2 regions of the Hominisplanchenecus sp. genome follow, and region 1 is predicted to be linked to the other one. Evidence: predicted binding sites of a transcription regulator. Region 1 holds the regulator's gene; the other holds the start of a gene.
The links. Region 1 encodes HrcA, which represses chaperone genes, less so after heat shock. Its sites were predicted from a motif close to TGTTAGCACTCNNNNNNNNNGAGTGCTAACA; they were not measured.

Region 1 (8,074 bases):
AGTCCCCAACTATGATGCCTACGGATTTTCCATTTCTGAAATTGCACTTACGGTATAATCATGGATCGCACGGTAAGTATCGTTTGTATAATGAAGATCATCTACCGTTGAAAAACCATTCTGTTCCAGATAATCATAGCAATCCAGGTACTGATCCGGAAAAGATTCTTTTAATTTTGCATTAAAATCCCGGATTTCTTCGTTGGAAGCACCGGAGCATGCATCGCCTACCGGATTCACAGACATAATATAGAAAGAAGCGTTCGGATATTCTGCAAAAATCTGAGGATAAAACGCAAGATAACGGTCGATCTCACTCAGATCATTGACGCCAAGATTAAACACAACAGTAGCATCCGGCTCTTTGGAAAGAGAGGTGCGAAGCTGATCGATGCCCTCGTTCACAAGCCAGTAGTAACCTTCCCCGACTTTTCCTATATAAGAGCAGGTATCCGCATCATCGGAATCCTGCATGGCTTCCTCCATGCCGACCGTTCTGGAATCTCCGACAAAAAGAAAGTGATGACAGGAAGAGGAGACAATATGGTCAGAAGTGTCTGCGGTATCAGATGAATCCTGCACAGAATGTTCGTTTTTCACATCACGTAAGCTTTTTTCCAGAAAAGCGGTCTGTTCCTTTGTAAACCAGGTCATAAATACGGCCAGTGCGATCAGAGCTGCAATCAGAAAACTGAGCAGTACAATGACAAGATTTGTGGTTTTTCGTTTCATAAGAACCCCCTGAAATTTTATGTGATCGTTTTTTTAGGTCAGATTCTGTTTTTCTGACCTCTTTAGTATAACGCATTCCGGAAAAAAGTCAATTTTTATAAAAAATGAAAAAAACCTCTTGACAAAGAATATGCGTAGTGCTATTTTAGGTACAAGGATGTTAGCACTCCACTAAGATGAGTGCTAATAACAGGAAGGAGGATTCAAGGATGCAGTTAGATGAGAGAAAATGGAAGATACTTCAGGCGATCATCAAGACGTATCTGGAGACGGGAGAACCGGTTGGTTCGAGGACAATCTCCAAATATGCGGATTTGAATCTGAGCTCCGCAACCATCCGAAATGAAATGGCAGATCTGGAAGAGCTTGGATACATCATCCAGCCGCATACTTCAGCCGGCAGGATTCCTTCAGACCTTGGTTATCGTCTGTATGTGAACCACCTGATGGAAGAGAAAGAACAGCAGGTAACGGAAATGAAGGAGCTGATGATCGAAAAGCAGGATAAGATGGAAATGGTCCTGAAGCGTGTGGCACAGTTCCTTGCAGCCAACACAAATTATGCTTCGATGATCACAGGGCCGCAGTATCACAGAACAAAGCTTAAGTTTATCCAGCTTTCCATAGTAAGCGAAGATCAGCTGTTAGCTGTTGTTGTTACGGAAGGCAACGTAGTGAAGAATAAAATGATCTCGCTTCATCACGGACTGGATCAGGAAACGGTATTGAAGCTGAACATTCTGCTTAACACCAGTTTGAATGGTCTTACGATGGATCAGATCAATCTGACAACGATCGCAAAGATCAAAGAGGAGGCTGGTATCCACAGCGAGGTTGTAAACAGCGTTCTGGATGCAGTCGCAGAAGCGATCCAGATGGATGAAGAAGAGATGGAGATCTATACAAGCGGAGCGACGAACATCTTCAAATATCCGGAACTGTCAGACAGTGAAAAGGCGAGCAGCCTGATCGGTACCTTTGAAGAAAAGAAACAGCTGGCGGATCTGGTAGCCGATACGATGGCAGATGACAAGAACACCGGCATTCAGGTTTACATCGGAAATGAGACACCGGTGCAGACGATGAAGGACTGCAGTGTTGTGACAGCTACTTACGAGCTGGGCGATGGTATGCGAGGTACGATCGGTATCATCGGACCGAAAAGAATGGATTATGACAGAGTTGTCGGTACCTTAAAAACACTGACAACTCAATTGGATGATATATTTGGTAAGAAAAAAGAAGACAACTAGAGAGGTGATTGTATGGCAGAGGAAACAAAAAACACAAAGCCTGCTGATGAAGAAATAGAAAAAACTGCAGAACCGACTGCAGGAGAAGAAAAACAGCCGGAAACGGAAAAGGCAGAAAGCGATACAGCTGCCGCAAAAGAAGAACAGCCGGAAAAGAAAGGCTTCTTTGGTAAGAAAAAAGAAAAGAAAGATAAAAAAGACGAGCAGATCGAAGAACTGACTGATCGTCTGAAACGCCAGATGGCAGAGTTCGATAATTTCCGTAAAAGAACGGAAAAAGAAAAAGCAGCCATGTTTGAGGTCGGTGCAAAGAGTGTCATTGAAAAGATGCTTCCGGTGATCGATAATTTCGAACGCGGACTGGCAACTCTTTCCGATGAGGAAAAAGAACAGCCATTTGCACAGGGTATGGATAAGATCTACAAACAGTTTGTAGCAAGCCTGGAAGAGCTCGGAGTAAAAGCCATCGAGGCAGAAGGAAATGAGTTCGATCCGAATTTCCATAATGCAGTGATGCATGTGGAAGATGAACAGTACGGCGAAAATGTCGTAGCGGAAGAACTTCAGAAAGGCTATATGTACCGTGACAGTGTGGTTCGCCACAGCATGGTAAAAGTAGCAAACTAAATTAAAAAGTTGACAAAATTCAGTATAAAAGCAGAATAAAACAGGAGGAATTTATCATGGGTAAAATTATTGGTATTGACTTAGGAACAACGAACAGCTGTGTAGCAGTTATGGAAGGTGGCAAACCGGTTGTTATCGCAAATACAGAAGGTGCAAGAACAACACCATCTGTTGTGGCATTCACAAAAACAGGTGAGAGACTGGTCGGTGAACCTGCAAAACGTCAGGCAGTTACAAACGCTGACAAAACAATTTCTTCTATTAAAAGACATATGGGTACCGATTATCGTGTAACCATCGACGACAAGAAATATTCTCCGCAGGAGATTTCCGCAATGATCCTGCAGAAACTGAAAGCAGATGCAGAAAACTACCTGGGCGAAAAAGTTACCGAAGCAGTTATCACGGTACCGGCATATTTTAATGATGCACAGCGTCAGGCAACCAAAGATGCCGGTAAGATCGCAGGTCTTGATGTAAAACGTATCATCAACGAGCCGACCGCAGCAGCTCTGGCATATGGACTGGACAATGAAAAAGAACAGAAGATCATGGTATACGACTTAGGTGGCGGTACATTCGACGTATCCATCATTGAGATCGGTGACGGCGTTATCGAAGTACTGTCAACAGCCGGAGACAACAGACTGGGTGGTGATGACTTCGACCAGAAGATCACAGACTACATGCTGGCTGAGTTCAAGAAAAATGAGGGCGTAGACCTGTCAAACGATAAAATGGCACTGCAGAGATTAAAAGAAGCTGCTGAAAAAGCAAAGAAAGAGCTTTCTTCTGCAACAACCACAAACATCAACCTGCCATTCATCACAGCAACTGCTGAAGGTCCGAAACATTTCGATATGAATCTGACAAGAGCAAAATTCGATGAACTGACACACGATCTGGTAGAGAGAACCGCTACACCTGTTAACACCGCACTGAGAGATGCAGGTCTGACAGCAAGCGAGATCTCCAAAGTACTGCTGGTTGGTGGTTCTACACGTATTCCGGCTGTACAGGATAAAGTAAAAGCTCTGACCGGACATGAACCAAGCAAATCTCTGAACCCGGATGAGTGTGTAGCACTTGGTGCTTCCGTACAGGGTGGTAAACTGGCAGGCGATGCCGGTGCAGGCGATATCCTGTTGCTGGATGTAACTCCGCTGTCACTGTCTATTGAGACAATGGGTGGTGTTGCAACAAGACTGATCGAGAGAAATACAACCATCCCGACCAAGAAGAGCCAGATCTTCTCAACCGCAGCAGATAATCAGACAGCTGTTGATATCCACGTTGTACAGGGTGAAAGACAGTTTGCGAAAGATAACAAATCTCTTGGTCAGTTCCGTCTGGATGGTATCCCACCAGCAAGAAGAGGTGTGCCTCAGATCGAAGTTACATTCGATATTGATGCAAACGGTATCGTAAACGTATCCGCAAAAGATCTGGGAACCGGAAAAGAACAGCACATCACCATTACTTCCGGATCTAATATGTCTGAGTCTGATATCGACAAAGCAGTCAAAGAAGCTGCTGAGTATGAAGCTCAGGATAAGAAGAGAAAAGAAGCAATCGACACAAGAAACGATGCAGACGCTATGGTATTCCAGACCGAAAAAGCATTGGAAGAAGTTGGCGATAAAGTAGATGCAAATGACAAGACAGCAGTAGAAGCTGACTTGAACGAACTGAAAGACCTGATCGCAAAGAGCAATCCGGAAGAAATGACAGAGTCACAGGTTGCTGAGATCAAAGCAGCAAAAGAAAAACTGATGGAAAGTGCTCAGAAAGTATTTGCAAAGATGTATGAGCAGCAGGCACAGGCAAACGGAGCAGCTCAGGCAGGTCCTGATATGAATGCCGGAGCAGATAACAGCAGCTATCAGTCTGATGATGTTGTAGACGGTGATTACAAAGAAGTATAAAAAAGTAACTTTTAATAAATTTTTGCATCGTAACTGTTAAGATGCTAAACAGTTACAATATACACAGGCAGGGATGTGTTCATTCCTGCCTTGTGTCAGCAATCAGGCCGTAAGGAACTGCAAACAGGCAGGTTCTGGAAGGTTGCCGTGCATGTGGAGGATTAAAGATGGCAGAGAATAAGCGAGATTACTATGAAGTTCTCGGCGTTGACAGAGGGGCGGATGAAGCTACCATTAAAAAAGCATACCGTCAGCTTGCAAAAAAATATCATCCAGATATGAACCCGGGAGACAAAGAAGCAGAAAAGAAATTTAAAGAGGCATCGGAAGCATATGCCGTGTTAAGCGATGCAGAAAAACGCAGACAGTATGATCAGTTCGGACATGCTGCGTTTGAACAGGGCGGCGGAGGTGCCGGAGGATTCGGCGGCTTTGATTTCAACGGCGGCGATATGGGAGATATCTTTGGTGATATTTTCGGAGATCTTTTCGGAGGCGGTCGCAGCAGACGTGCAAACAATGGACCGATGAAAGGTGCCAATGTCAGGACAGCGGTAAGGATTACCTTTGAGGAGGCAGTATTCGGATGCGAAAAACAGCTGGATCTGAATCTGAAGGATGAGTGTACAACCTGCCATGGAACAGGTGCAAAACCAGGAACCAGTCCGGAGACTTGTCCGAAATGCGGCGGTAAAGGTCAGATCGTATATACACAGCAGTCCCTGTTTGGCACGGTAAGAAATGTACAGACCTGTCCGGACTGTAACGGAAGCGGTAAGATCGTAAAAGAGAAATGTGCGGACTGCCACGGAAGCGGTTACATCACAAACCGCAAGAAGATCGCAGTGACGATCCCGGCCGGTATTGACAACGGACAGAGCATCCGTATTCGTGAAAAGGGTGAACCGGGTGTAAACGGCGGCCCAAGAGGGGATCTGCTGGTTGAAGTTCAGGTAGAACGTCATCCGATCTTCCAGAGACAGGATATGAATATTTATTCTACTGCTCCTGTCACCTTTGCACAGGCAGCACTGGGCGGACAGATCCATATCACAACCGTAGACGGCGATATGGCATACGATATCAAACCTGGAACACAGACGGATACCAAGATCCGTCTTAAAGGAAAAGGTGTGCCTTCTCTTCGCAACAAAAATATCCGCGGAGACCATTATGTAACACTTGTTGTTCAGGTTCCGACAAAGCTGAACGAAGAGGCAAAGGAATACCTGCGTAAGTATGATGAGGCAGTCAACGGTAAGATTAACGATAGTAAACAGGAAAAGCCGAAAAAGAAGAGCTTTATGGAAAAAATAAAAGAAACATTTGAAGACTGACCCTGAGAACAATAAAAAAGCTGAAATTCAAAAAATGCACCCGGGAGAGATCCGCGGTGCATTTTTGTACATGAAAGTTATCGGAAAGGAAACATTTTCACCATAAAAATACTTGCTGTTTTGATATGCAGAAACATGATTCGTGTATGACGTAACAGAAACTTAAGGTTTCTGACGTTGACAAGAAAGCTTGAAAAGAATAGAATATGATGTATAGGTATAACTATAGCTTTATACATAGATTTGGTGAAAGCAGGTAAGTTGGATATGAAATTAAAATTACTGAAAAAGTTAATGATTATATGTATGTCTTTCAGCCTGTCAGTTTCCATGGTTCCGGCATCTGTGCTGGCGGCAGGAAAAGACAGCTCTGAGGGCGATACGCAGGCAGTACAGGTTATTTCAAGTGATACAGAAAGTGAGTCTGCAAATACAGAAACAGAGACAAAGCATCAAGAGACAAAAAACCAGGAGACAAAACATCACAAAGACAAAGAAACTGAGATCAAGGGTGGTTTTGTCCCGGAAAGTGAGTCACAGGCAGTTATTGAGAGCGAAGCAGTGATAACAGAGCAGACACCTCAAACAGAAGGCGAAGCCGGACAAAAAAAAGGTGCGGTTGGAAAAAAAGTAAAGACAGCCGGAAAAATAACTCCGAATGGTACACCGAACGTGGATTATAAAAATGAAAATGGAAAGTATACTATTTTGGAAGATAAAGCAGTTACATTAACTTTAAGTGATGGTGCTTCTCTTGGAGAAGTTATCGTAAAATCTGGAGCAACGCTGACGATTGTTTTGAAAGGAACAACGACTAATATAATCGGTACGATCAGCGGAGAAGGAAAGGTTCAGTTCGCAAAGACCAGCAATGGTAAGGCAAATCTGAAGGGCAGTATTGATGTAGCTGAAACAACCGTAGAAGGTGGAACATTATTTGGAAGTGGTACGATCAAAAGTACACAGGTTTCTCTTAATGGTGGTTCTATTGCATGTAAAGTCACAAATGATGTAAAATCAGGAGATCTTACGTTAAAAGCATCGGAGTTTACCGTAGAGAAAGATGCAGTATGCACGATTGATAACGTACAATTAAATGGTGCAGATGTCAGCATGGATGCCAATACGGTCTGGAGCGACAGCAACGGAAAAGCAGTTGTATATTTTCAGCCTGCATCTACCGTAGCATTTTCCATCAAAGCAGTTACCTTTACTTCTTCTGAGGAAACAACGGACAGCATCACTGCAAAAGAGCAGAACTACACTTACGAAGACGGTAATCTGAAAAAGGGCAAGAGTGCGACGGCGTATACTGTAAAGGTCGGAGCAGACCTCACGACAACATATGGTGAAAAACTGGAAAATGTAGATATTATCACTGTCAGTGCGGCAAAAGATTATACGCCAGAGGTTTCCTTGAGAGATTATGATGAAGCAATGGATTCTTCTCTGGAACTGAAAGACGGAACAGCAAAAGGTTATAAAGTAACAAAGAAAAATATAAAAGAAAAACCGGATGAAAAATCGTTTAGTCTGAATGAAGTGCTTGTGACGGATACTTTTGGTTATGATCACATATTGTCCGGAACCGTAAACTATAAAATCGAAAAGAAAGAACTGACACCGCTGATCAGTGTCAATAAAACAAGCACAACATCTAAGAACAAAGCAACCAAAGTGTATGACGGTACGACCGATGTTCCGGATGATACCTGTACCTTATCCGGATTTTCCGGTATCGTAGACGGTGACAAAGCATCAGATGTTCTTGCTGTGGCAAAAGCAACTTTTGTATATGACCATGCGGATGTGGCAACAGCAAAGAATATCAAAGCAGAAGTGACACTTTCCGGTGATCCAGCAGAGTGCTACACCGTTGCTTCCGTTGATGATATCTCCGCAGAGATCACAAAGGCTCCTCTTACTGAGGAACTGATGAAATCCCTCGGCATCACACTGACCAAGCCGGAAGTGACCGAACGTCATTATCAGTATCTGAAATACAAGACCGTAGCCGGTCAGGAATATGCTTATTCGGAAAAGGCAAAGGATGATGAATGGAAACTGGCGAAGAAAGCTTCCACGATCACCTATGTCAATGAAGTAGACGGTGAAGAGCAGGATCTGAAGGCGGGAACAAGCTATAAGATTTATACAAGAATCCCGGAATCCGACAATTATCTGGCAAGTGATCCGGTTT
Region 2 (8,074 bases), on a different contig from region 1:
CAGATAACCACCTTTTTTGCTCTCGACAATGCGGATTTCAATTTCATAATCCGAAATGGAATTGATCAGCATCCGTTCGCTTTTTTCTTCCAGCAAAGATGCCGTTTTTTTCACAAATTCGCTTTTTTTGCGTTCATCCAGAGAACCTTTGTACTCGATGCGAAACAGAAACGCTCCTTTTTCCTCATGCAGACTTTGAAGCAGTTCCATGACCTCGGTGTTCCATACCGTCTGTGCCGCCGCCTCCGCCGTATACTCCCGTTCCACTTTTCCGTGAAGCGGAAATAGGAGCTCCTGCCAGGTTCGTATTTTCGCGATTTCCTGCAGATCTGCCCCCTGAATGCGAACGCCTCCGGCAAGCATGGAGACTTCACCGGTCTGGATCTGTCTGGCTGTGATCTGGCGGTTATTCCGATTGCACAAAAGGATCACATCTTCCGTCTTTCCCCCACAGAATGTATGATGTTTTGGCTTTTCATATTTTAAGATCATGCGGGAAAGAACGGCTGCTTCTTTCTGGAGATGTTTTTTCCCCTCGTCTGCCGCATAGAGCAGTTCTTCCTGCAATGTTTTCTGTCTTTTCTTTAATTTGGGAAGCATCTGTGAAAAATTCAGTTTTTCCATCGCTTTTAAATAAGACTCTCGGACAAAGAGCTGTTTTTCTTTCTCATAGGCTTCGTAGAGCCACGGAAGAACATCTTCGGATTCCAATTCTCCGAGGATCAGTGCTGCATTTTTCCGTATCTTGGCGTCTTTATCCTTTAATAGAGCTGCCAGTTTTCGAAAATCGCCTGCCAGCATATAAGCAAATGCACTTTTTTCTTTCTTATCTGCTATCAGCTGCTTTAAACAGATCAGATTTGCCCGGACATCTTCTCCCCTGCAAATACTTTCATATATATCTTTAACCATACCTTTCCTTTCTATACCTGTCTTCTCTTCCTGTTCTTATAATGGCTGCATATTTCTACTGTTCAGATTTTTGGATTAATTTCCATTTTCTTCAATATACTTTGCCACATCTTCTTTAAATGCATTCCATGCATCTTCATGCTCCACAAAATACTTTGGACAGTCTTTTCCGGTAACATCATAATGGCGGATCACATTGTCCATCGTCAGATTAAACTTTCCGCACAGAAATGCAACCAGCTCCACAAGAGACTGATACGTCACCTCCTGGAACGCTCCTGACTCATCCGGATGACAACATTCAATGGACACTGTATCGTTGTTGCGGTTGTTAGATGCATAGGCGATCTCATTTGTCGGAATGCACTGAATGATCTCTCCGTCCAGTCCGATGATAAAATTGCTGCTGACCTGATTTTCTCCGGTGTCCTTGAGGCTTTCAAAATAATCCCGATTATTCTGTGCGGTACTTCCTGGATTAGCCGTATAATGAACCACCACACCACGCACTCCATCGGTTGCAATCCCTGGTCTGGAGTATTCGTTGACAGTCAGAAGCTGCACATCAAGCTCCGGCTGTGGAACCTGTTTTACAGGATCTCCGATATCATACTGCTCCCATGCATCCATCCCTGCCTTCTGGTATGTCATTTTTTTCGTACCGGTGTTCCTGTGAAAGAAAAAGACAAAAAACAGTACCAGAACAACTGCTGTCAAAATCGCCGATACGGTGATTCTTTTTTGAATTTGCCTTTTCCTCTCTTCCATTTTTCTTCGGCTTCTGTCGTTCTCCCACATATCTGCCTCCAATGTAAAATGCGATAATTGCAGTCTGCTTTCACTCTCGCCGGCGTGCAAAAAAGAAAGGCGGATTCCTTTTTCGGGAAATCCGCCTGTTCCGCTTTTATTCATCAACGCTGTAGTTTGGTGCCTCTTTTGTGATATGAATATCATGCGGATGAGATTCTTTCAGAGATGCTGCAGAAATCTTGATAAATCTTCCGTTCTCTTTCAGATATTCAATATCTTTTGCTCCGCAGTAACCCATACCGGAACGAAGACCGCCCATCAGCTGGAATACGGTATCTTCTACGCTTCCCTTATAAGCTACACGTCCTTCAACACCTTCCGGTACCAGCTTCTTCGCATCAGACTGGAAGTAACGGTCTTTGCTTCCGTTTTCCATTGCTGCGATAGATCCCATACCACGGTATACTTTATATTTTCTTCCCTGGTACAGTTCAAATGTTCCCGGGCTCTCATCACATCCAGCAAACATGCTTCCCATCATACAAACATTCGCACCGGCTGCGATCGCTTTTGTCATATCTCCGGAGTACTTAATACCGCCATCTGCGATAATCGGGATACCATACTCTTTTGCAACACTGTAGCAGTCCATAACAGCTGTGATCTGCGGTACACCGATACCTGCAACCACACGTGTTGTACAGATAGAACCAGGTCCGATACCAACTTTGACTGCATCTGCTCCGGCTTCAATCAATGCCTTTGTAGCTTCTGCTGTTGCCACGTTACCTGCGATAACCTGCAAATCCGGGAATTTCTCTTTGATCATGCGAACACAGTTCAGAACGTTTGCAGAATGTCCGTGTGCAGAGTCCAGAACAACGACATCGACATGTGCATTTACCAGCTCCTGTGCACGATCTAGAACGTTTGCTGTGATACCAAGTGCAGCACCGCACAGCAGACGACCTTTGGAGTCTTTGGAAGAGAGCGGATACTTGATCTGTTTTTCAATATCCTTGATCGTGATCAGTCCTTTGAGATTAAAGTTATCATCCACGATCGGCAGTTTCTCTTTTCTTGCTTTTGCAAGGATCTTTTTTGCCTCTTCCAGTGTGATACCTTCTTTTGCAGTGATGAGGTTTTCAGAAGTCATGGATTCTTTGATCTTTTTGCTGAAATCCTCTTCAAACTTCAGATCACGGTTTGTGATGATACCTACCAGTTTTCCGTTTTCTGTAATCGGCACACCGGAAATACGGAACTTTGCCATCAGATTGTTTGCTTCTTCCAGTGTATTGTCAGGGGATAAATAAAACGGATCCGTGATAACACCATTTTCAGAACGTTTTACCTTATCAACTTCCTCTGCCTGCTCCTGAATGGACATATTTTTATGTATAATACCAATGCCGCCCTGTCGTGACATCGCAATCGCCATTCTGTGTTCCGTAACTGTGTCCATTCCTGCACTCATCATCGGGATATTCAGTCTGATAGACTTTGTCAGATAAGTAGACAGATCCACCTGATTCGGAATCACTTCCGAATAGGCCGGCACAAGGAGTACATCATCAAAAGTAATACCTTCGCCTATAATCGTACCCATTTTATTATCCTCACTTTCTTTCCTGAATTTCTAACATCTGTTGTTAGTTGTCAAGTTTATCAAATTTGTCGAAACCTGTCAACCCTGTTTTCAGGCAAATTGTACTTTTCCCGGAGAACGTCTTTGCATATCTAGGAGCATTCCCTGATCTGGTTCAAAAATCAGCAGATCCTTCTGCTCCGCTCTCGGTATCAGCATGCCATACCGCATGCCTCTTCGCCCGGCGGAACAGTCTCTGATCTTGATGTTCTTATCTTTTCGATATTCTCGAAAACGTTTTGCATCCAGCGGAAACAGAGCTTCCATATCTGCCACTTTGTAAGTACCGATGTGTTCCCGTCTCTTTTTCAGGTAAATGCAGTCAATATCCAGCTCTCCATTCAGATACAGGTATTCATACTCCAGAATGGAACCGAAAATGGATCTTGAGACTCTTTTTTCTGTGTACCAATCCTTCATACATTTTTTTCCTGCTTTCTTCTGATTTCATACTATTATATGCCCTGTTTTTTATTATACACGAAATTCTCATCTTGTAAAAGGAATTTTAAAAAAAAGCAGTTACAGATTTGTTCTCTGTAACCGCTTTTTCTTAGCTCGGTTCTTTTATTACATCATTCCGCCCATTCCCGGGGCTCCGCCTGCCGGCATTGCAGGTGTTTCTTCTTTGATGTTCGCAACACAGGATTCGGTTGTCAGGAAAGTGGATGCAACACTGGTTGCATTCTGCAGTGCACTTCTTGTCACTTTTGCAGGATCCAGGATTCCTTCTTCTACCATGTTTACATATTTCTCATTGTATGCATCAAATCCGACACCTACCTCAGATTCTCTTACTTTGTTGATGATAACAGCTCCTTCCAGTCCTGCATTTGCAGCGATCTGATGCAGTGGAGCTTCCAGTGCTTTGAGGATCACGGATGCACCGGTCTTCTCATCTCCTTCCAGAGTATCTACCAGTTTTGCAACTTCCTTGGATGCATGGATGTATGCAGATCCGCCTCCTGCTACAATGCCTTCTTCTACGGCTGCTCTTGTTGCATTCAGAGCATCTTCCATACGCAGTTTTGCTTCTTTCATCTCTGTTTCGGTAGCTGCACCGACACGGATCACTGCTACGCCGCCTGCCAGTTTCGCAAGTCTCTCCTGCAGTTTTTCTTTATCAAATTCAGAAGTTGTAACTTCGATCGTAGCTTTGATCTGTGCGATTCTGTTTTCGATTTCTTTCTTATCGCCCATTCCGTCAACGATAACGGTATTCTCTTTTTTCACTTTGACAGATTTTGCACGTCCAAGCTGGCTGATCTGTGTATCTTTCAGTTCCAGTCCCAGTTCTTCGGAAATGACTTCACCGCCGGTCAGGATTGCGATATCTTTGAGCATTTCTTTTCTTCTGTCACCATAACCTGGAGCTTTTACACCGACTACCTGGAAAGTACCACGCAGTTTGTTCAGAATCAGAGTCGTCAGAGCTTCTCCTTCGATATCCTCTGCGATGATCAGCAGTTTCTTACCGGACTGTACAATCTGCTCCAGCAGCGGCAGAATCTCCTGGATATTGGAAATCTTTTTGTCTGTGATCAGGATGTACGGATCATCCAAGACAGCTTCCATTTTTTCCATATCTGTTGCCATGTATGCGGAAATATAGCCGCGGTCAAACTGCATACCTTCTACCAGATCCAGTTCTGTTTTCATGGTCTTGGACTCTTCAATCGTGATAACACCATCATTGGAAACTTTTTCCATGGCATCTGCTACCATATTTCCGACTTCATCATCACCTGCGGAAATAGCTGCTACTCTTGCCATCTGATGTTTGCCGTTTACTTTGCTGCTCATAGCTGCGATAGCATCCACAGCTGCCTGTGTTGCTTTTTTCATACCTTTACGCAGGATGATCGGGTTTGCACCTGCTGCCAGATTTTTCATACCTGCCTGGATCATTGCCTGAGCCAGAACGGTAGCAGTTGTGGTACCATCACCTGCTACATCATTGGTCTTGGTAGCAACTTCTTTTACCAGCTGTGCACCCATGTTCTCGAATGCATCTTCCAGCTCGATCTCCTTTGCAATGGTAACACCGTCGTTTGTAATCAGCGGAGCACCATACTGTTTATCCAGAACAACGTTTCTTCCTTTCGGTCCAAGTGTTACTTTTACTGTATTTGCCAGTTTATCAACACCTGCTGCCAGTGCTGTTCTTGCTTCTGAACCGTATTTAATTTCCTTTGCCATATCAATCAACCTCCAGTTAATTCTTGATTTAATCTATCCTGTTATTCAACAACTGCCAGAATATCATTCTGTTTTACGATGATATATTCTTCGTCTTCCAGTTTTACTTCATTTCCTGCATATTTTGAATAGATAACTTTATCTCCGACTTTCACCTGCATGGTTACTTCTTTGCCGTCTACCATTCCGCCAGGTCCGACTGCAACAACTTCTGCTTCCTGTGGTTTTTCCTGAGATTTGCTTGCCAGAATAATACCGGACTTTGTTGTCTCTTCTGCTTCAAACTGTTTTAATACAACTCTGTCACCTAATGGTACTAACTTCATTTTATATTCCTCCTTAAATTATAATCGCCTTATTTATCATGTTATTAGCACTCACTTTTATCGAGTGCTAACTTTAGTACATATAATAGTGAACTTCCTCAAAATGTGCAAGCGGAATTATTTTCGTATATTTATTTATATTCTCTTTAATTCTTTTTATTCCTCGTATTTTCTCATGTTTTCTCATTTTTTTGTATTTTATACTTTTTTTATAGATGATGTGGGTGTCAAAAGTAATTGTACAATCTCTTCTGATTTTAACATTATACTTAGAAAAAGAACCACTGCAAAAACTGAAAATCCCGTTTTTCTGCAATGGTTCTTTTCCTGTTTAAATCGTTTCAAGTCGAACGCACGTGAGACTTGGTGCGTGATTCTGGTCAGCGAAAGCTGACATATTCTTCTCAGAATCACTGCACATTCTCGCGGAGCGTTTATCTCAGTCGGAGATTGTACTCCCACTGAGAAAGACTTGTTATTACTCACCACTTACAGAAGTGGGAGTCTTCTCGACTGAGATAAAACAATTTTACGTGCTTATCCCTGGGCGTTCTCTTTTCGTTTCTTTTTAATATCATCCAGTTCCTGAAATACCACATCATTCAGGACTTTGATGTACGTTCCTTTCATTCCGGAGGAACGGGACTCAATCACACCTGCACTTTCAAATTTCCGAAGTGCATTTACAATAACCGAACGTGTGATTCCGACACGGTCTGCGATCTTGCTGGCTACCAGAATGCCTTCTGTTCCGTCCAGTTCATCGAAAATATGGATGATCGCCTCAAGTTCTGAGAAAGAAAGTGTACTGATAGCTGATTTTACGATTTGAACTTTACGATTCTCCTCCGCATTCTCTTCATGCACAGAACGCATCATTTCCAGACCGACCACGGTCGTACCATACTCGCTGAGGATGATATCATCAATATCATATCCTTCTCCGCATTTGTACATAAATACCGTACCGAGACGCTCTCCTGCAATATCGATCGGATTGATAATCGCCTGATATTTTTTTACATCTCCGCTTTCAAATCCCAGTGTCTCCAGATTGACATTTTCTTTTGTAGATAAAACACCCAGAAAACGTTCATTCAGAAGTTCATCAATGTGGCCCCCAACTTCATCATCGATCAGTTCTTTGATTTCTTCTACGTTTGGTGTGATGCTGATTCCAAGTACTTTTCCTTTTTTGCTGATCACAAGCACATTGGACTCCAGAATTTCTGACAGTACTTCACAGATATCATTGAATACGACTTTACTGCTGTTGTTGTTGTGTAAAAGTTTGTTGATTTTTCGAGTCTTGTCTAATAACTGTACACTCATCGCTCTTCTCCCTTCTGCCTTTTTTGTCTTTTGCACGATTTCCCCTGCTATTCTTGGCATATTTTTAATTTATCATAATTCTTTTGAATTTTCAATATATTTAACGCAAAAAAGCTGCAAACAGCAGCTTTTTTTGCTTTTCTGGCGTGAAATTTCGCACAATTATTCTTTTTGAAATTTATTTTCAATATAACCGCATGCTTCATTGATGCAAAGAAGCTTATTTCCCTTCTCAACCATAATGCCTCCGCATTTCGGACATTTTTCTTTGGAAGGTTTCTGCCAGGACATGAAATCACAGTCCGGATTATTTTCACATCCATAATACTTTCTGCCCTTTTTGGTCTTTCGAAGCACAATGTCCTTGCCGCATTTCGGGCATGCCACACCGATCTTTTCCAGATAGGGTTTGGTATTTCGGCACTCCGGGAATCCCGGGCAGGCAAGGAATCTGCCATGCGGACCATATTTAATGACCATGTTGCGGCCGCACTCTTCACAGACAATATCGGTCACTTCGTCTTCAATCTTGACTTTTGCAAGTTCTTTCTCTGCATTTAAAACTGCTTCGTCCAGATCCGGATAGAAATTGCTGACAACCGTTTTCCAGTTGACCACGCCTTCCTCCACTTTATCCAGCAGAGATTCCATGTTTGCTGTAAAATTGACATCCACAATACTCGGGAATGCCTGTACCATGATATTGTTTACGACTTCTCCAAGTTCTGTCATATACAGGTTTTTATTTTCTTTTGCCACATAGCGGCGGTTGATGATCGTGGTAATCGTCGGTGCATAAGTACTTGGACGTCCGATTCCAAGCTCTTCCAGCGTTTTGACAAGAGCGGCCTCTGTATAATGTGCCGGCGGCTGTGTAAAATGCTGCTTTTCCTCAAAACTCTTAAAG

Region 2: a site for HrcA is predicted at 5,878-5,908, ahead of groES (co-chaperone GroES). Genes of this name have one in related genera too.

The regions. Positions count from the first base shown of each region.
Region 1 covers NZ_JBKVNQ010000034.1:7,925-15,998, forward strand. The annotation lists gene ACLTL4_RS06640 (SGNH/GDSL hydrolase family protein) at 19-732, opposite strand; gene hrcA (heat-inducible transcriptional repressor HrcA) at 942-1,985, shown strand; gene grpE (nucleotide exchange factor GrpE) at 1,998-2,612, shown strand; gene dnaK (molecular chaperone DnaK) at 2,669-4,537, shown strand; gene dnaJ (molecular chaperone DnaJ) at 4,705-5,874, shown strand; gene ACLTL4_RS06665 (YDG domain-containing protein) at 6,142-8,074, shown strand, end outside.
Region 2 covers NZ_JBKVNQ010000003.1:58,697-66,770, forward strand. The annotation lists gene ACLTL4_RS00925 (methyltransferase domain-containing protein) at 1-912, opposite strand, end outside; gene ACLTL4_RS00930 (N-acetylmuramoyl-L-alanine amidase family protein) at 988-1,710, opposite strand; gene guaB (IMP dehydrogenase) at 1,817-3,271, opposite strand; gene ACLTL4_RS00940 (hypothetical protein) at 3,362-3,730, opposite strand; gene groL (chaperonin GroEL) at 3,881-5,509, opposite strand; gene groES (co-chaperone GroES) at 5,551-5,835, opposite strand; gene codY (GTP-sensing pleiotropic transcriptional regulator CodY) at 6,373-7,167, opposite strand; gene topA (type I DNA topoisomerase) at 7,330-8,074, opposite strand, start outside.